DNA from 2 places in the Pseudoalteromonas piratica genome. Region 1 is predicted to be linked to the other one. Evidence: predicted binding sites of a transcription regulator. Region 1 holds the regulator's gene; the other holds the start of a gene.
The links. The regulator NrdR, encoded in region 1, represses ribonucleotide reductase genes. The targets are predictions, from matches to a motif close to AAACACNANATNTNGTGTTT.
Positions count from the first base shown of each region.

Region 2: nrdA (class 1a ribonucleoside-diphosphate reductase subunit alpha) is a predicted target of NrdR. The motif match lies at 2,782-2,801, and genes of this name have one in related genera.

Region 1 is NZ_CP009888.1:2,937,007-2,947,520, reverse strand. It holds gene glyA (serine hydroxymethyltransferase) at 140-1,396, shown strand; gene nrdR (transcriptional regulator NrdR) at 1,466-1,915, shown strand; gene ribD (bifunctional diaminohydroxyphosphoribosylaminopyrimidine deaminase/5-amino-6-(5-phosphoribosylamino)uracil reductase RibD) at 1,920-3,041, shown strand; gene OM33_RS13585 (riboflavin synthase) at 3,043-3,702, shown strand; gene ribBA (bifunctional 3,4-dihydroxy-2-butanone-4-phosphate synthase/GTP cyclohydrolase II) at 3,727-4,839, shown strand; gene ribH (6,7-dimethyl-8-ribityllumazine synthase) at 4,937-5,401, shown strand; gene nusB (transcription antitermination factor NusB) at 5,411-5,824, shown strand; gene thiL (thiamine-phosphate kinase) at 5,859-6,827, shown strand; gene OM33_RS13560 (phosphatidylglycerophosphatase A family protein) at 6,839-7,309, shown strand; gene OM33_RS13555 (diguanylate cyclase domain-containing protein) at 7,324-10,443, shown strand; gene dxs (1-deoxy-D-xylulose-5-phosphate synthase) at 10,511-10,514, opposite strand, start outside.
Region 2 is NZ_CP009888.1:2,271,938-2,282,451, reverse strand. It holds gene gyrA (DNA gyrase subunit A) at 1-983, opposite strand, end outside; gene ubiG (bifunctional 2-polyprenyl-6-hydroxyphenol methylase/3-demethylubiquinol 3-O-methyltransferase UbiG) at 1,138-1,848, shown strand; gene OM33_RS10605 (HAD family hydrolase) at 1,855-2,529, shown strand; gene nrdA (class 1a ribonucleoside-diphosphate reductase subunit alpha) at 2,930-5,215, shown strand; gene nrdB (class Ia ribonucleoside-diphosphate reductase subunit beta) at 5,280-6,410, shown strand; gene yfaE (class I ribonucleotide reductase maintenance protein YfaE) at 6,410-6,673, shown strand; gene OM33_RS10585 (TonB-dependent receptor) at 6,843-9,338, shown strand; gene OM33_RS10580 (nucleoside-binding protein) at 9,470-10,183, shown strand; gene OM33_RS10575 (NAD-dependent malic enzyme) at 10,242-10,514, opposite strand, start outside.

The sequences.
Region 1 (10,514 bases):
AAAAATATCATTAAAAATACACTGTGAAAATTTTTCAATCCCTGTTTAAATAACTTCACATAGACAAAGTAGGCAAGCGCGCTTTTTAAGCGTACAATACGCCCTTTATCCCACAACCATCTTCTATTTAGGAGTAACCATGTTAGAACGTAGCATGAATATCTCGGATTTTGATCCAGAACTATTTGGCGCAATGGAAAAAGAAAAGCAGCGTCAAGAAGAGCACATCGAACTTATCGCGTCTGAAAACTACTGTAGCCCGCGTGTACTTGAAGCACAAGGTTCTCAGTTAACTAACAAATACGCGGAAGGTTACCCTTACAAACGTTATTATGGTGGTTGTGAGCACGTTGATGTTGTTGAGCAATTAGCAATTGATCGCGCAAACGAATTATTTGGTACTGACTACGCAAACGTACAACCGCATGCGGGTTCACAAGCGAACGCAGCGGTATTCCAAGCGTTACTTCAGCCTGGCGACACAGTTTTAGGTATGAGCCTTGCACACGGCGGTCACCTAACTCACGGTTCACACGTGAACTTCTCAGGTAAAACGTACAACGCTGTTCAGTACGGCCTAAATGAAGAAACTGGCGAAATCGACTACGCACAAGTTGAAGCGCTAGCACTTGAGCACAAGCCTAAAATGATCATCGGTGGTTTCTCAGCATACTCAGGTATTGTTGATTGGGCTAAATTCCGTGAAATCGCAGACAAAGTAGGCGCTTACCTATTAGTTGATATGGCACACGTTGCAGGTCTTGTTGCTGCTGGCGTTTACCCAAGCCCAGTACCATTTGCACACGTTGTTACAACAACGACACACAAAACATTAGCAGGTCCTCGTGGTGGTCTAATTGTGTCTAACTGTGGTGACGAAGAGATTTACAAAAAGTTAAACTCTGCGGTATTCCCAGGTGGCCAAGGTGGTCCTTTATGTCACGTTATTGCTGCTAAAGCAGTTGCATTTAAAGAAGCGCTAGAGCCTGAGTTCAAAGCATACCAAACACAAGTTGTTAAAAATGCTCAAGCGATGGTTGAAGTATTCAAAGCACGTGGCTACGACGTTGTTTCTGGTAAAACAGACAACCACCTATTCTTACTTGATCTAATCAACAAAGATATCACAGGTAAAGATGCTGACGCGGCACTAGGTAATGCATACATCACAGTTAACAAAAACTCAGTACCTAACGACCCACGTTCACCATTCGTAACGTCAGGTCTACGTATTGGTTCACCTGCTATCACGCGTCGTGGCTTTAAAGAAGCAGAAGCAAAAGAGTTAACAGGCTGGATCTGTGATGTACTAGACAACATCGAAGATACTAAAGTACAAGACGAAGTACGTGAGAAAGTTAAAGCAATTTGTGCGAAACACCCTGTATACGCATAATGTTTTCTCATAGTTAACATGTTATGATAAGGCCGCTTTTTTGCGGCCTTTTTTATTTCGAGGAAGTTTATGCATTGTCCATTTTGTACAGCTAATGACACTAAGGTAATAGACTCACGTTTAGTCGGTGGTGGTCATCAGGTGCGTCGTCGTCGCGAATGCAATGAATGCCATGAACGTTTTACTACTTTTGAGGGCGCAGAACTGGTAATGCCCCATGTAATTAAACAAGATGGCAGTCGCGAACCGTTTAATGAAGACAAACTGCGCAATGGGTTACGCCGTGCACTCGAAAAACGCCCTGTTAGCACTGAGCAAGTCGAAGAGGTGGTGCATCAAATAAAATCACAACTCCGTGCGACAGGTGAGCGTGAAGTAGCCAGTAAAACAGTGGGTGAATTTATTATGGAAGCGCTGAAAAAACTCGATAAAGTGGCCTATGTACGCTTTGCTTCCGTATATCGCTCATTTGAAGATATTAAAGAATTTGGCGAAGAAATTGCGCGTTTGGGTGAATAAATAAATGTTGGATAGTCGTTTTTCTGAACGTGACCATTTTTTTATGTCACGTGCTATCGAACTGGCCAAGCAAGGTCGTTTTACCACAACACCAAACCCTAATGTGGGTTGTGTTCTAGTTAAAGATAACCAAATTATAGGTGAAGGCTTCCATATTCAGGCAGGTGGTCCTCATGCTGAGGTGCATGCGCTGAAAATGGCTGGCGATAACGCCAAAGGCGCAACTGCTTATGTTACGCTTGAGCCGTGTTCGCACTATGGTCGTACACCGCCATGTGCTGAAGGCCTAATTAACGCAGGCGTTAGCCGTGTAATTGCCGCCATGGTTGATCCAAATCCAGAAGTCGCAGGTCGCGGTTTAAAGATGCTCGAAGATGCCGGAATTGAAACCGATTTTGGATTACTAACCAATGAAGCTGAAGCACTCAATTTAGGCTTTTTAAAACGTATGCGTACCAACTTGCCATATGTACGCTGTAAGCTTGCTGCTAGCCTTGATGGCAAAACTGCATTACATAATGGCGAAAGTAAATGGATCACTTCCAGTGAATCGCGTCGTGTTGTGCAAGCACTTCGCGCTGAAAGCTGTGCGGTGCTCTCGGGTGCCGATACTGTGATTATCGATAACGCGAAATTAAATGTGCGCTTTGATGAACTCGATGAGCTAGACGCAAAACACAGTACTCGTCAGCCAGTGCGTGTAATTATTGACTCACAAAACCGTCTCACACCTGAACTCGCGTTATTTCAGCAAGAATCTAAAATTATTATTGCTCGCACAAAGCTTGATAATTCGCATACTTGGCCGCATTTCGTTGAACAAGTAATAGTGAAAGCTACAAATGACAAAGTTGATTTACCCGCATTAATGGCAATGCTAGCAGAGCGAAGCATCAACTTAGTCTTGCTCGAGGCTGGAGCAACCTTGGCTGGCAAAATGTTTGAAGCAAACTTGGTGGACGAACTTGTGTTGTTTATGGCGCCCAAACTGATGGGGCACACTAGTAAAAGTTTAATCAATTTGCCAGCGTTTGACGCCATGTCGCAAGTTCCAGAACTTGAAATTAAAACCCTTAAGCATGTAGGGCAGGATATTTGTCTACATGCATTGGTAAAAAGAAATTAATATGTTTACAGGCATTATAGAAGCAACCGGTACGGTGGCTGCAATTGAAATGATCTCCGGCGATATGCGCGTTACCATTAACTCCGGCAAACTGGACTTAAGCGATGTTAAATTGGGAGACAGTATTGCTACCAATGGCGTGTGTTTGACGGTTATCACCTTGACAGGTCACGGTTATATTGCTGATGTATCTAAAGAAACACTGTCTCTAACAAACTTTGAAAACTACCAAGTTGGGCAAACGGTTAATCTTGAAAAAGCCTTAATGCCACAATCGCGTTTAGGCGGCCATTTAGTCTCGGGCCATATTGATGGCATTGCGACCGTAACGCGCGTTGAAAAAAATGCCCGCGCAACAGAATACTGGCTCAGTGCGCCATCTCAATTACTTAAATACATCCCGTACAAAGGTTCGGTCTGTATTGATGGTATTAGCCTTACTGTAAACGAAATAAACAATAACGAATTTAAGCTAACTATTGTGCCGCATACCGCAGGCGAAACCACCATAAGTGGCTTTAAAGTAGGTAGCAAGGTGAATTTAGAAGTGGATCAGCTTGCGCGCTATTTAGAGCGTTTAATGATGCCACAACACGAATCAAAACCGACAAGCACTCTCACTCATGAGCTTCTAGCGCAAGCTGGCTTTATGAACCGATAACCAGTCGCAAGCAAAGGTAACAAAATGGGTTTACACACTGCAGCAGAAATTATTGAAGATATCCGTCAAGGTAAAATGGTCATTCTAATGGATGACGAAGACCGTGAAAATGAAGGCGACCTAATTATGGCATCTGAGCATATCAGTGCAGATGCAATTAATTTTATGGCGACGCATGGTCGCGGTTTGATTTGTTTAACACTAACACAAGAGCGTTGTCAGCAGCTTAACTTACCGCTAATGGTAAGCAATAATGGCGCACAGTTTTCGACCAACTTTACAATGTCAATTGAAGCGGCAAAAGGCGTAACAACGGGAATTTCAGCTGCAGATCGTGCACGTACAGTGCAAGCGGCTGTTGCAAAAGGCGCAGTGCCTGAAGATATCGTTCAGCCAGGTCATATTTTCCCAATTATGGCGCAACCGGGTGGTGTATTAACCCGCGCAGGACATACTGAAGCTGGCTGTGACTTAGCACGTTTAGCTGGATGTGAGCCATCGTCAGTAATCGTAGAAATTCTTAATCCAGATGGCACCATGGCGCGCCGTCCAGACCTTGAAGTATTTGCTAAAGAACACGGTTTAAAAATGGGCACCATTGCCGATTTAATCGAGTACCGTAACTTAAATGAAGCCACGATTGAACGTGTAGCAGAATGTAAGCTACCTACAGAGCACGGTGAGTTTGACCTAATCACCTATAAAGACACCATTGACGGTGAGCTTCACTATGCGATGAAAAAAGGCGACGTTAAAGAAGACGATGCAACCTTAGTACGTGTTCATCTACAAAGTACCTTTAACGATATTTTGCTTTCAGATCGTGCATCTGATCGCAGCTGGACCCTTTCGGGTGCGATGAAATACATCGCTGAAAATGAAGGTGTATTAGTTATTTTAGCGAAACACGAAAATCCTGAAGATTTAGAAGCGTTATTTAAAGCGTTTGAAGCGCAAGACAAAGGTGAAAGCCCAAGTGTGCGTAAGTTCCAAGGCACCTCGCGCACAGTAGGTGTTGGTTCACAAATTTTGGCTGATTTAGGCATTCACAAAATGCGCCTAATGAGCATGCCGAAAAAGTATCATGCAATTTCAGGTTTCGGGCTTGAAGTGGTTGAATACGTTGAGCCGAAATAAGCTTAAAAATAAGCCTAAAAAAAATTAATTTAGTATGATAAAATCCGCGCCTTTGCGATTGCGCGATAAATGAATTAGCCAAAGAGAAGGGCATAAAATGAAAGTGATTGAAGGTAAATTAAACGCTCAAGGGAAAAAGTTTGCTATCGTTATTTCTCGCTTTAACGATTTCATTGGTAAAAGCTTACTTGATGGTGCAGTTGATACCTTAAAGCGTATTGGTGATGTAAACGATGACGATATTACTGTTGTTTACGTACCAGGTGCAGTAGAGCTTCCTTTAGCAGCTAAGCGCATCGCAGCAAAGAAAGAATTCGATGCAATCATTTCACTTGGTGTGATTATCCGCGGTGGTACACCGCACTTTGACTTAGTTGCGAACGAGTCAAATAAAGGCCTAGCAAGTGTATCGCTAGACTATGATATTCCTGTAGCGTTTGGTGTTTTAACAACAGAAAACATCGAACAAGCCATTGAGCGTGCAGGCACCAAAATGGGCAACAAAGGCGGCGAAGCGGCTCTTGGTGCACTAGAAATGGTTAACCTGTTAGAACAAATTTAAGGGTACTTAATGAAACCAGCAGCTAGACGTAAAGCCCGTAAACTGGCATTACAAGCAATTTATTCATGGCAAGTAAGCGGTAATCCGGTTGCAGATATCGAACAACAAATGCTTGTTGAAAACGATGTAAGCAAAATTGACGTGGATTACTTTAAAGACTTAGCACGTGGTGTTGCCGTAAATCACAAGGCGTTAGATGAAGCTGTTAAGCCGCATCTTGATCGTCCTTTTGAAGACATCGACTTAATCGAAAAAGCGATTTTGCGTCTATCTTGCTATGAACTTAAGTTCCGTGAAGACGTGCCTTATAAAGTTGCTATCAACGAAGGTATTGAGCTAGCAAAACTATTTGCTGCTGATGATAGCCATAAGTTTGTGAATGGGGTATTAGACAAAACCCAGAATCAGCTTAGAAAGAAATAATTGGAGAGCCGGCTTTAGGCCGGCTTTTTTGTGCATGCAAGAATTTGAATTAATCTCTCACTTTTTCAAAGGCCGCGGTGTCGCTCGTAAGGATGTGTCACTGAGTATTGGTGATGATGCGGCATTGATTAACGTGCCAGAAAACTGCCAGTTGGCTGTGACCACAGATACCCTTGTTGAAGGGGTTCACTTTTTTAACGATATCGACCCAAAAGCACTTGGTTACCGCTCACTTGCCGTAAACTTAAGCGATCTTGCGGCGATGGGCGCAGAACCAGCTTGGATTTCCGTGGCATTGACACTACCAAAAGCTGAGGCGCAGTGGCTGGAACAGTTTACCCAAGGAATGCACGAAATTGCGGAATATTACAATGTACAAATTGTTGGTGGTGATACAACGCAAGGGCCACTAACAATTAGCATTTGTGCTAAAGGCTTTGTGCCTAATGGTTGTGCGTTAACGCGAAGTGGTGCAAAAAATGGGGATTGGATTTTTGTTACTGGCTCTCTAGGTGATGCTGGCCTTGCCATCGATAGCAAATATGGCAAAGTCACACTGACTGAACCGCAATTCAATGCTGCCAATAAAGCATTTGATTTTCCAACTCCGCAGGTCGCGGCAGGGCAAATGCTACGTTGCAAAGCAACTAGTTGCATTGATATTTCCGATGGTTTGATAGCTGATATTGGTCACATTTGCCAAATGTCCGGTGTCGGCGCTAAATTGTTTGCCGAAAACATTCCGCTAGCGGCAACGGTTAAAGCGGTGTTGCCACAAGAACATGCGCTAAATTATGCTTTGACCTATGGTGATGAGTACCAATTACTGTTCACTGTGCCGGAAGAGCACAGAACAACCGTTGAGATGACATTGAAACAATATGGTGTTGAGTTAAGCTGTGTTGGTCAAATTACAAACCACGTTGGAAGTGTAGAATTAACGCTAAATGGTAAACCTTTTACCCTTGAACAGGCTGGTTTCGAACACTTTAATGATAAGTAGTAGGAGTGTGCGTGGCACAATTTAATCTAAAAAAGTTTTCACATTTTTGTGCTTTAGGTTTTGGCCTCGGACTGGCTCCTAAAGCGCCAGGTACGTTTGGCACATTAGCAGCAATTCCATTTATTATGATGACAATGACGGCGCCTTTATGGTTACAGCTTGTTGTTGCTATTGCGATATCTGCAATTGGTATTTGGTTTTGTGAAGTAGCAAGTCGTGATGCTGGTGTACACGATCATCCTTCAATTGTCTGGGATGAAGTTGCCGGTTTTTATATTACTATGATAGGTGCGGCGATTTCGTGGCAAACCTTGTTGGTTGGCTTTATCTTATTCCGCTTTTTCGATATTGTTAAACCTTGGCCAATCAAGTTGCTCGATAAACACGTAAAAGGTGGCTTTGGCATTATGGTGGACGATATTCTCGCAGGAATATTCTCCTTACTATGCTTACAATTAGTGCTTTATTACGGGCTAATTTAATAATGAGATAAACCGTGCTGTTTCGCTTAATACTGTTATTGACCTTTGTACTTTTAAGTACCTTCAAATTTGCTTACGCATCATTAGATGATTATGTGGTGAAGCAGTGGCACATTCAGCACGGACTCGCATCCCAATCGCTTAAAAATATTGTGCAAGACCAGCAGGGCTATTTATGGATTGGCTCACAGTTTGGTTTGAGCCGTTTCGACGGTAATCGCTTTACCAATTTTAATGTTAATAACAGCGACTTCCTGCCTAGCAATGCAATAAACAGTTTACTGCTCGATAATGAGGGTTTCTTGTGGATTGGCACGGACAATGGATTAGTAAAATTTAGTCCCAGTGAATTGAGCTTTGAGCGCTTTAGTTTAAACGGTCCAGTCCGTGATATTGCGCAAGATAATAACGGCCGTATTTGGATAGCATCAAACAGCCTCTACCTTTATTCCAATCAAAAACTTAATACAATTTCGCAATTGCTGGGCGTGAGTGACACTAATAATAATTTTAGTAATAAGCGCAATGCCCTTGTAAAACTCATTGGTGAAGTACGAAAAATGGCACTTTCACCTGACGGTATTTGGCTGATTAACGATCGCTTTTTATTGCGTTTACAAAGCTTAGCAAACGCCCGAACAGGTAAAATTCGGTTTGAAATCACGGAGCGAATTTCATTACCGCAACGCCTCGCGCAGTCTGTACTGTATGATATGGCTTGGCTTGAAGGTGACTTATTTATTGCTTCCGAAGTGGGTGCTTACTTTTTAGATATTGACCAAGAGTTAAGACCTTTCTCGTTACCTTACGCAAATAATGCCACTGTTTATAAATTTATGTATGACTCGGATGGCTCGCTTTGGGTATCCACTAAGGGACGTTTGCTGTATCGCGATAGTAGCGGTGTTTGGCAGTGGATTGAACCGTCAGATCTTGAACAAACAATCTGGTTTTCTGATATTTTCCGAGACCAAGATGACAATATTTGGCTTGCAAGTTTAACCGAAGGTTTGTGGCAAGCGCGTCCAAGCCAAGTAAAACGACATCGCGATAGTAAAGGGTTAAACCAGCCCGTTACCACATTAAAATTTGGTCAAGATGACCAGCTTTGGCTAGCAACAAACAGTGGCATCGGCTATCTCGATGATAAAGATAAGTTTCATATTGAGATAGCAGCAGCAAAATTAGGTGGGCTTACAGTACATGATTTGCACTTTCAAGGCTCGCGCTTATTTATTGCTACAAACCGCGGTGCTTTTGTTTACGACAATAAAGAACTTCGCAAACTTGATGCTGCGGCACTGCGTTCTACTGCAGTGTTTGCAATTGAAACTGCGGAGCAAGGTGGCTTATGGCTTGCCACCGACAGAGGGCTGTATCGATTAGCATTTAATGGGTTACGTTCGTTTGTTTATAACTCATTTCTAGACAGTAAATACATCACGTTTATCAATCAGCAAAATGGTAACGGTTATTTAGGTACTTCGCGTGGCGCGTACTTTTTTAATGAGCGAGGTATTGAACGCCTAGCGATGGGCAGTGCGCTAGCTGAATCAAATATTAGCTTTATTCTTCCGGTTGACAGCAAGCTGTTTGTTGCCACACAAAATAATGGGCTTTTTTACCGCAATGATAAACGCGTATGGCGACAGTTAGATGTGTCAAGTGGCTTACCTTATGGCCCTATATTAAGTTTATATTTTGATGATGCATTGCAACATCTATGGGTGAGTACTAGTAAAGGTGTGTATCGATTACCAATCAAACAATTTGATGATGGCGCCGATTCGTTGCAAGTAGAGCAAGTCATTTCTCCATATAATAAGCAGTTAGATGGTAAAACCAGCCAATGTTGTTCTGGTAATGCGTTAGGTGCAATTGCCAGTGTTGATTCAAGCTTGTGGTACCCGAGCAAATCTGGCTTAGTTGAAATCCCAACAAATATTCGTTTGTTTAATGAAAGTGACATCAGACCCATTATTGAAACCGTTACTGCTGACAACGGCGGCGATAAGAATGTCTACCCGGTACCTGAACTTGATACCCTTATTTTGAATACTGAAGAGCGAAACTTAACCTTGGGCTACACCGCGATAAATTACCAAACAGCATCAAATATTGACTTTCGATATAGGCTTGTTGGGCTTGATGGCATCTGGCGTGAAGCTAATAATAGCCGCGAGGCTAACTATGCCAATCTACCTGCGGGTAAGTTCGTTTTTGAGCTACAAGCTAAACGTCCGGGTCAAGAATGGACCAATGCAGATACCATTTCACAAACCTTAATCATTCCAAAAGCATTTGATGAAACAGTGATTTTTCGTCTTATTGTTGTGATGTCATTTATCCTTGCTTTGTATATTGTGTTTCTGTTTTACCGCAATCAAGAACGTCGTAAACAAGAAGAATTAGAACGTTTAGTAGAAACACGCACACAAGCACTGATTTCTGCGAACGAACAACTTAATAAAGCGAATGATCGATTAAAACTAGTTAGTCACTCAGATGAATTGACAGGCCTTCGTAGTCGTCGCTTTTTGTTTGACCAATTGCCTAAAGATATTGAGCATTTCCAAAGTAACCGAGAAAGCCTTGAAATTCAGGGTAAATGTATGGCGCTACTGATCTTAAACTTGGATAAATTTAGCCATGTAAATGATGTGTTTGGTTCGTTTGCCGGGGATAACTGCCTGCAACAAATTGCTTCAATGCTAACAGAGCAAGTGTTAGGCGCTGACTATGTGGTGCGCTGGAGTGGCGATGAGTTTCTTATTCTATTAAGGGATATGCAAAAAGGCGCTGTGCATCAGTTTGCACGCAGCATTAGCCATCAACTTGCAGAACAAGAGTTTGTTATGCCTGATGGCCGTAAAACCAAATTGACCGGTTCAGTAGGCTGGGCGTTTTATCCATTGCCATTATTAGGTGGGCAGATAATTAGCTGGGAAACCTCCATTAAAATTGCAGATATTGCGCTGCAAAAAGCGAAGGCGAAAAAACCAGGCAGTGTTGCTTACTTTAGCTTTTCAGAGAATATCGACGCATTTGAATTTGAAGACAGTGAGCGTATTGCCATGCAACTTGAAATGCTATTGGAAACAGAACAAGCTAAGTTGCATATTTCAGAAATTTAAAATGAGTGTCAGGATTAAGAGTTCAGATTTCAGAAAGTTTCTGAAACCTGAACTCTAATAGGAGAGGCTAC
Region 2 (10,514 bases), 670 kb from region 1:
GTTTGCATTTGTGTTTGTGCATAAAGGTTGTTTAAAACAACTTCGCCTACTTCACCGCGTTTAATTTCGATAACAATGCGCATGCCGTCTTTATCAGACTCATCACGCAGTGCACTAATGCCTTCGATTTTCTTGTCTTTTACAAGTTCGGCAATTTTCTCAATTAAACGTGCTTTGTTAACTTGGTACGGGATTTCATGAACAATAATTGTTTCTTTACCCGTTTTTTCGTTAATTTGAACTTCCGCTTTGGCACGAATGTATACCTTGCCTCGGCCAGTCTTATAAGCTTGTTCTATGCCTTTTTTACCACTGATAATACCCGCAGTTGGGAAGTCAGGGCCTGGAATGTATTCAATTAACTCGTCAATTTGAATATCTGGGTTTTCAATAACCGCTAAACAGCCGTTAATTACTTCTGATAGGTTATGCGGCGGGATATTCGTCGCCATACCTACTGCGATACCAGATGCACCATTAACTAATAAGTTAGGTACGCGGGTTGGTAACACCGCTGGAATTTTTTCAGTGCCATCATAGTTATCAACGTAATCGACCGTTTCTTTTTCAAGGTCTGCTAATAATTGATGTGCCATTTTAGCCATACGTACTTCGGTATAACGCATTGCAGCAGCGCTATCACCGTCTACCGAACCGAAGTTACCTTGACCATCTACTAATAAATAACGAAGTGAGAACGGCTGAGCCATACGTACTATCGTATCGTAAACAGCGCTATCACCATGCGGGTGGTATTTACCGATTACGTCACCTACAACACGTGCAGACTTTTTATAAGGTTTGTTCCAATCATTATTGAGTTCATTCATTGCGAAAAGTACGCGACGATGAACAGGCTTTAAACCATCTCTGACATCTGGTAGCGCACGACCTACAATTACGCTCATTGCGTAATCGAGGTATGAATTTTTTAATTCATCTTCAATATTGATTGGAAGGATTTCATTGGCGAGATCTGTCATCCGATTTCTCTTCCTTCAATCGTGTATTAATTCAGTTATTATTTTTATAACCAAAGCATGCTAACACAAAAAATCATTATTTACAGGCTGTAAGCGGTAGTCTTTTTATAAAAAATCCCTTTATAATGCCCTCAAATCACTCTGGATGCTTTTTATGACCGTTCAACAAAATGTAGATGCAAGCGAAATTGCAAAGTTTGAGGCTATGGCCGACCGATGGTGGGACCTTAATGGTGAATTTAAACCACTACACGAAATCAACCCATTAAGACTCGATTTCATTAACCTAAACAGCCAAGGTGTCTTTTCAAAAAAAGTATTAGATGTTGGCTGTGGCGGCGGAATTCTGGCTGAAAGTATGGCCAAATTAGGCGGTGACGTCACTGGTATAGATATGGGTGAAGAACCATTGAATGTGGCAAAACTCCATGCATTGGAAGTCGGTGTGTCACTTAACTATGAAAAAGTAACTGCAGAAGAGTTTGCTCTACAATACCCTGCTCAGTTTGATGTCGTAACATGCATGGAAATGCTTGAGCATGTTCCAGACCCTGAATCAGTTATTGCGTCACTTGCATCTTTGGTTAAACCTGGCGGCCATGTATTTATGTCGACGCTCAATAAAACACTTAAGGGGTATTTGTTTGCCATTGTAGGAGCCGAACATTTACTTAAAATAGTTCCTAAGGGAACGCATGATCACGATAAATTTATAAAACCGGCAACTTTAATCAATTGGGCAGAAAAATACGGATTAAAAGCACGTATTATGAAAGGCCTTAGCTATAACCCAATAGGTCAAACCTACAGCTTAACTAACGATGTTTCTGTTAACTATATGATCCATTTTGAAAAGCTGGCTTAAAACAGCATGTATCAAGCAATACTTTTTGATCTTGATGGCACCTTAATCGACAGTGCAGATGATTTAGGTGCTGCTTTGAACCATGTGTTAAAGCAAAACAATAAAGAAACCGTGTGTGCAAAGCGCTATCGAACGCAAGCATCAAACGGCACGATTGCCCTACTCAAGCTTGGCTTTGGTAGTGAATGGGAGTCGTTTGACAGACAAAAACAAGATAACCTCAAACAGTCATTCCTCAACTTTTACAGGGAAAATTTATGGTGCAAAAGCCGTTTTTATGAGGGAATTAAGCCATTAATAATGTTGTTAGATGATAAACAGATCCCTTGGTCTATTGTAACGAATAAACCAGCACATTTAACAGCCCCATTAATTGCGCAAATACCCGAATTTAAATCATGTCAAAATGTGGTATCTGGTGACACGTTAGAAAAAGCTAAACCCTACCCTGATCCTTTATTGCATAGTTGTCGTTTAATGAATGTTGACCCAGCCCATTGCCTTTATGTTGGTGATGACGAAAGAGACATTATTGCGGGTAATTCTGCGACGATGAAAACAGCTGCCGCTAAGTGGGGCTATCTTAATGGTAATGACGTTTTAAGCTGGCAATTCCACTTTTCCTTTGACTCCCCTTGGTTATTGCTTAACCATATATCTAGTTGCACTGATAAAAAATAACCACAATATATTGTGGTTATTTTATTCATGGACCCAAAAACAGTATCTTGTAAATTTGCAACAAATAAATTTTAAATATTTTTTTTTATCGTATTTTTTTCGTTGTTTTTTCACATTGGCTAAACATACTTTGCTTAACACGTTAGTGGATGCTAACACACTAGTTAGTAAAAATTTGATCGCTTATTTTCTCGCTTTTATAGGCCTTGAAAAATGACTTAGACCCCTCTATCTTGTGATCATCTGTGATGGCGACACCATATCTAGTAGCTAAGCTTAAAAAGCCACTTTTGATGATTTCGCCTGAGCCGTGCGCTAAATAATAGGACTAAAGTCCAACAACACTATTTCGACATAATAAAAATTATTTGCTCGTTTGAAGGAAATTGCAGGCATAACTATGAACCAAGAGCTTTCAGTCAGTAAACGTGACGGTCGCAAGGAACCGCTTGACCTAGACAAAATTCACCGCGTTATTGCATGGGCAGCAGAGGGCCTAAATAACGTTTCTGTTTCTCAAGTAGAATTAAAGTCACATATTCAGTTTTATGATGGTATTCGCACTGAAGATATTCACGAAACTATTATTAAAGCTGCTGCAGATTTAATTTCTAAAGAAACACCCGATTATCAATATCTCGCTGCACGTTTAGCGATATTCCATTTGAGAAAGAAAGCTTATGGCCGTTTTGAGCCGCCAACGCTTTACGATCATATGGTTAAGATGGTCGAAATGAATAAGTACGACCCTCATTTACTTGCTGATTACAGTAAAGAAGAAATCGACGAGCTCGATGCTTACCTAGAGCACGGTCGTGATCTGACTTTCAGTTATGCCGCTGTAAAACAATTAGAAGGTAAATATCTGGTTCAAAACCGTGTTTCTGGTGAGATTTACGAAAGCGCGCAGTTTTTATACATCTTAGTTGCTGCGTGTTTGTTTTCTAAATATCCTAAATCAACACGCTTGGATTATGTAAAGCGTTTTTACGATGCAACCTCAACATTTAAGATTTCTTTGCCTACGCCTATCATGGCAGGTGTACGTACTCCAACACGCCAGTTTAGCTCGTGTGTATTAATCGAATGTGATGACAGCTTAGATTCTATCAATGCAACATCTTCATCAATCGTTAAATATGTAAGCCAGCGTGCAGGTATTGGTATCAATGCAGGACGTATCCGTGCATTAGGTAGTCCAATTCGTAACGGTGAAGCTTTTCACACTGGCTGTATCCCATTTTATAAACACTTTCAAACAGCAGTTAAAAGCTGTTCTCAAGGTGGTGTACGTGGTGGCGCTGCAACCTTATTCTATCCACTATGGCACTTAGAAGTAGAAAACCTGCTTGTACTTAAAAACAACCGTGGTGTTGATGATAACCGTGTTCGTCATTTAGATTATGGTGTGCAATTTAACAAAGTAATGTATTCACGCTTAATAAAAGATGATTATATTACGCTATTTAGTCCATCAGATGTGCCTGGCCTTTATGATGCTTTCTTTGAAGATCAAGAAGAGTTCGAACGTTTATACTTACAGTACGAACAAGATGAGTCAATTCGTAAGAAGCGTATAAAAGCGATTGAATTATTCTCAATGTTTGCCCAAGAGCGTGCAAGCACAGGTCGTATCTATCTACAGAATGTTGACCACACAAATACGCACAGTCCGTTTGATTCTAAGGTTGCTCCTATTCGTCAATCTAATCTGTGTTTAGAAATTGCATTGCCTACCAAACCATTAAAACATGTAATGGATGAAGAAGGTGAAATTGCGCTGTGTACACTTTCTGCATTCAATTTAGGTGCGATCAAGTCACTTGACGAGTTAGATGAGCTCGCTGAACTTGCTGTTCGTGCACTTGATAATCTACTTGATTACCAAGACTACCCAGTACCTGCGGCTTACAATGCAACAATGGGGCGTCGTACTCTCGGTATTGGTGTAATTAACTACGCGTACTACCTTGCAAAGAATGGCGTTAAGTATTCTGATGGTTCAGCAAATGCATTAACACACCGTACGTTCGAAGCAATTCAATATTATTTAATGAAGGCATCAAACGAGCTTGCGAAAGAAAAAGGTGCGTGTCCTAAGTTTAACGAAACAACTTACGCAAAAGGTATCATGCCAATTGATACCTATAAGAAAGACCTTGATTCAATTTGCGATGAACAACTGCATTTAGATTGGGATGGTCTACGTGAAAGTATCGTGCAGCATGGTATGCGTAACTCAACGCTTTCAGCACTTATGCCTTCCGAGACATCGTCACAAATTTCTAACGCGACGAACGGTATTGAACCACCGCGTGGTCATATCAGCGTTAAAGCAAGTAAAGATGGTATCTTGAAGCAAGTAGTACCTGAATATGAGCGACTTCAAGATGCGTATGAATTACTTTGGGACATTCCAAGTAACGATGGTTACCTACAGCTTGTTGGTATTATGCAGAAGTTTATCGATCAAACAATTTCTGCAAACACAAATTATGATCCAAATAAGTTTGAAGGCGGTAAAGTTCCTATGAAGCTATTGCTGAAAGACTTACTGACTGCTTACAAGCTTGGTGTAAAAACACTTTACTATCACAACACCCGTGATGGCGCATCAGATTCTCAGGACGAGCTTAAGCCAGAGCTTGAAGATGACGGCTGTGCAGGCGGCGCGTGTAAAATCTAATCCACATCGGGCAAAGTAATCTTATTTTGCCCGTTAGTTTGTTTTCTCTAGAGTAAAAATTACTATGTCGTATTCTACATTTAGCCGCGAGCATAACGACCAATTAAAAGAACCTATGTTCTTTGGACAAACTGTTAATGTTTCGCGCTACGATCAACAAAAGCACCCTATTTTCGAAAAATTAATCGAAAAACAACTTTCATTTTTCTGGCGCCCAGAAGAAGTTGATGTAAGTAAAGACCGCATTGATTTTGAAGGTTTACCGGCTCATGAAAAACACATTTTTTTAAGCAACCTAAAATACCAAACTTTGCTTGATAGTGTTCAAGGTCGTTCACCGAATATTGCCCTACTACCAATAGTATCAATTCCTGAGCTTGAAACATGGATCGAAACATGGGCCTTCAGTGAAACAATTCATAGTCGCTCTTACACACACATAATTCGAAATGTTACAAAACAGCCTGAACTGATTTTTGACGACATTGTTACCAATGACAAAATTGCAGAGCGCGCTGAAGAAGTAACACGTTATTATGATGAATTAATCAGCTTAACCACGCTTTATAATGAATACGGCGAAGGCAAGCACCAAATTAATGGTGAAGAAGTAAAAATAAACTTGTTTGATCTCAAGAAAAAACTTTACCTTTGTATTATGTCGGTAAATATTCTTGAAGCAATTCGTTTTTACGTAAGCTTTGCGTGTTCTTTTGCATTTGCAGAGCGTGAGCTAATGGAAGGTAACGCTAAAATAATCAAGTTAATTGCGCGAGACGAAGCGCTTCACTTATCAGGTACACAACATATTCTAAATATAATGCAAGAAGGTGATGATGATCCTGAGATGGCGATTGTCGCTGCACAGTGTCGTGAAGAATCGATTGCTATGTTTAAAAAAGCAGCTGAACAAGAAAAAGAATGGGCTGAGTACTTATTTAAAGATGGTTCAATGATTGGTTTGAATAAAGACATTCTGTGCCAATATGTAGAATACATCACAAACTCTCGTATGGCAGCAGTAGGCTTACCAACATTATTTGAAACAAGTTCAAATCCGATTCCATGGATCAATGCATGGCTTGTATCAGATAACGTTCAAGTTGCACCGCAAGAAGCCGAAATTAGCTCATACCTTGTAGGTCAAATTGACGCTGAAGTTGACGCCTCTGAATTTGGTGACTTTGACCTTTAATGTGTAAAGTTACCATTGCGAATACTGATCAGAGTCTTCACTTCGACTCTGATCAGCCTAACCTTCTTACCTTCCTAGAAAAAAATCAATTAAAGCCACAGTTTCACTGTCGTGAAGGGTTTTGTGGTGCGTGTCGCTGCAAATTGAATAGCGGGCAAGTCGAATACCAGCAAGAGCCCCTAGCCTTTGTACGTAAAGGTGAGATTTTATTGTGCTGTGCAACACCTATTGATGATATTGAAATCGATATTCCAAAATTCTAATCAGTGTTCAATAGCCCTATTCTTTAACTAAGCCATGTTTATGTCATGGATTTGCAATAATCACCAAATAGCATATGTAATGTTATAACAATTTATTTATTTATGTGCACTAAGGTGTTACAGTATCACATAACATGAATTTTCAGTTAAAAATTTAGAAGTATTGTTTATGAAAAAGTCTCTCATTAGCTTAGCGGTGTTAAGCGTTGTTTTTCCACTTACCTCTCAAGCAGCACCTGTTTCAGGTCAACTTACCGATGCACAAGGTAACCCAATTGCTGGTGTTGCTGTTCACGTTCATGGTAAAGACAAGCAAGTTGTTACGGATAACTCAGGTAATTACCAAATCGACCTAGATGCAAATAGCCAATTACATTTCAGTAAAGATGGTTATTTAGACAAGCGCCTTGAGGTTCAAAACACAACGCAAACAATCAACCTAGTACTTGAAAAGTCATCAATCGAAGCTATTACTGTGTATGCATCAGCGTTACATAAAAGTAACTTAGAAATGACATCGCCAGTCACCGTAATTTCAGGCGACGAGTTAAAAGACCGCTCATCAAGCACCTTAGGTGAGACATTAAATAAACTACCTGGTGTTAATCAAACGTACTTCGGCCCTGTGTCATCATCTCCGGTTATCCGTGGTTTAGATGGTCCACGCGTTCGTATTATGCAAAACGGATTAGAAAGCAGTGATGCATCACGTGTCGGCCCTGATCATGCGAATACCAATGAAACATTAAGTGCTGAACAAATTGAAGTATTGCGTGGCCCTGCAACACTACTTTATGGCTCAGGTGCAATTGGTGGTGTTGTTAACGTTGTAGATGCGCGCATCCCCTCAACTAATTACGAATCACTCGAAGGTGCGGTTGAGTACAAACATGATACTGTAAATGAAGGCAACACAGCGGCATTTGTGCTGAACGGTGGTGACAATGGCTTTAATTTCCACTTAGATGGATTGAAGCGTAAAACTGAAGATACAACAGTGCCTAAGTTTGAAGCACATCATGATGAACATGAGGAAGAGCATGATGCTGAAGCACATGAAGGCGAAGATCATCACGATGAACATGATGAAGAAGCTATCGATTCTATTGAAAATAGCTTTATTGATACCACAGCGTTCAATTTAGGTACAAGCTATGTAAATGATCACCTAGTAGTGGGTATTGCTTATGGAAGAATTGAATCTGACTATGGTATTCCAGGACACTCTCATGCAGGGCACGATCATGGCCATGAAGAAGAGCATGAAGAAGAAGGCCACGAGGAAGAGCATGATGCACATGAAGAGCATGGTGATGTATTTGCTCGATTAACACAAGACCGTTATCAAGCAAACTTTACATACAGCTTACATGATTCTGCCATTGAACGTTTTGATGTAAAGCTAGGTTACACTGATTACCGACATGCTGAGATTGAAGAAGGCATGGAAGGTACTGTATTTACAAATGAATCAAAAGAGTTACGTGCAACCGCTGAACATAACCTACTCGGCTGGCACGGTGTAGTTGGCTACCACTATTATGATTCAGATTACGGTGCAGATGGTGCAGAAGCATTTACACCTCACAGTGACACAACACAACATGCATTGTTTGCGCTAGAAGAAAGAACCTTTGGAGATTTCCGTGTTGAATTAGGCGCACGCTTTGAAAGTACTGAGATCGACGCACCTGAAATTTTATTAGGCCATGAAGAACACGGACACGATGAGCATGATCACGAAGAACATGGTGATGAAGAACATGGTGATGAAGAACATCATGGTGAAGAGTATGCTTATGTTGGTGAATTTGACAGTATTAGTTTATCTGCCGGTACAATCTGGAATTTTCAAGAAGGCCATTCTCTTGCCTTATCAGTAGGTCACTCTGAACGTTCACCAAGTGCAGCAGAACTATTATCAAATGGTCTGCACATTGCAACAGGTACCTATGATTTAGGGTTAGGCTATGAAATTGAAGAGGGTGAAATCCACTTTGAGCCTGAGAATATTGAGCAAGAAACATCAAACAACCTTGATTTAACATTGCGTAAATTTAATGGTGATTTTGGTTACACGATTAATGCTTTTTATAACCAGATTGATAATTTCTATTTCCAACAAGATACTGGCTTAGTAATCGACTCACACCATGATGAAATGCTTTCAATGGAAGAATTCTTATCACATGGTCATGATGAAGACGAAGCAACACGTGTTTTCCAATATCAATACGCCGATGTTGATTTATACGGTATTGAGTTTGATGTTCACTACCAAGTTAACAGTGACTTAATGCTTAAAGTGATGGGTGATCATATTCGTAACGATGTGAAAGACACATCTGAATATTTACCACGCTTCCCGCAAAATAAACTGGGCTTTGAAGCAGAGTATGACTGGCAAGCATTGCAGTTAAACTTCTCTGCTACTCATTACTTTGAGCAAGATAAACTGGGTGCACATGAAACACATACTGAAAGTTATACTTTGCTTGATATCGCTGCAAAATATAATTTAGATGTTCTAAACACAGACTCTTATATCTTTGCTAAAGTGCAAAACTTAACGGATGAGTTAGCGTTTAGCCATACTTCATTTATTAAAGATATTGCACCGTTACCTGGTCGTAATTTCCAATTAGGTATGCGCGTTTACTTTTAAACACACAAATACTATTAAAATGTAATAAAGGGCGTTAGATACGCCCTTTATTTTTATCTAATTTTCTTAAACCACCAAAATCTCTGCTAAAATTCACATAAAATCAATATAAACAACTCTAAGAGGTAAATGTGCGAGCATTTCCATTAATTACATTGTGTGCATCATGCTGTTTAGCCAGTAATGTTTCTGCAAAAACCCTATTCTCAGATTTTAGTGTCAGTTATTTAAATGGTAGCAACTATGAAGTGGGTGATAATAAACGCCAAGTAATGACACTAGAGCATGTAGCAGCGACGACATGGGGTGATAGTTTTACCTTTGTTGATCGTCTCGAATCAAATAATGGTGATAAAGAAATTTATGGCGAATTCTCACCGCGATTCAAGCTAACTGAATTTGAAAATAGCCCTGTTAAAGCCCTATATGTTGCTACCACAATTGAATATGGTAATTTCTCTTCACACACAGGTGCTGGCTCTAGCTTAACCAACTATTTATATGGTGTTGGCGCAGGCTTTGATGTGCCCTATTTTAACTACTTTAATGTTAATTTTTATTACCGTAATAACGAACATGGTGATAATAATTATCAAACAACCGTTACCTGGGGCTTGCCAATTGGCCCGTTTTATTATGATGGCTTTATGGATTATGCAACAAGTCGTGATAACAATGTTTCACAAATGAATCTTACATCACAACTTAAATATGATGTTGCGCCACACCTGAATTTAGATTCTAAATTGTATATTGGTGTTGAATACGTTTATTGGCTAGATAAGTTTGGTATTGATGGCGTTAATGAAAATAACGTTAATTTACTCGTCAAGTACCATTTTTAAAATTATCGTCAATTAAATAAAAAGCCCTGCATTTGCAGGGCTTTTTAAAATAGAAGACTTAGATACTAACACGTTTATAATCGCGATACTCTGGTAACCAGTAGTTCTTCTCAATTAAGCTTGCTAGTTTTTCATCCGAAATTTCTAAGGCAACACTTTGCTCAATTGCTTTTTTCGCAACGTTAAAGGCGATTTTCTTTGACAGTGCTTCAACTTGAGTCAACGGCGGTAACAAGCTGCCCTCTCCAGTATTTGCTCGCGGTGATGCTGCAGCAAGAGTTTCACTTGCAACCATTAGCATTTCATCTGTAATTCGTTTAGCACCAACAGC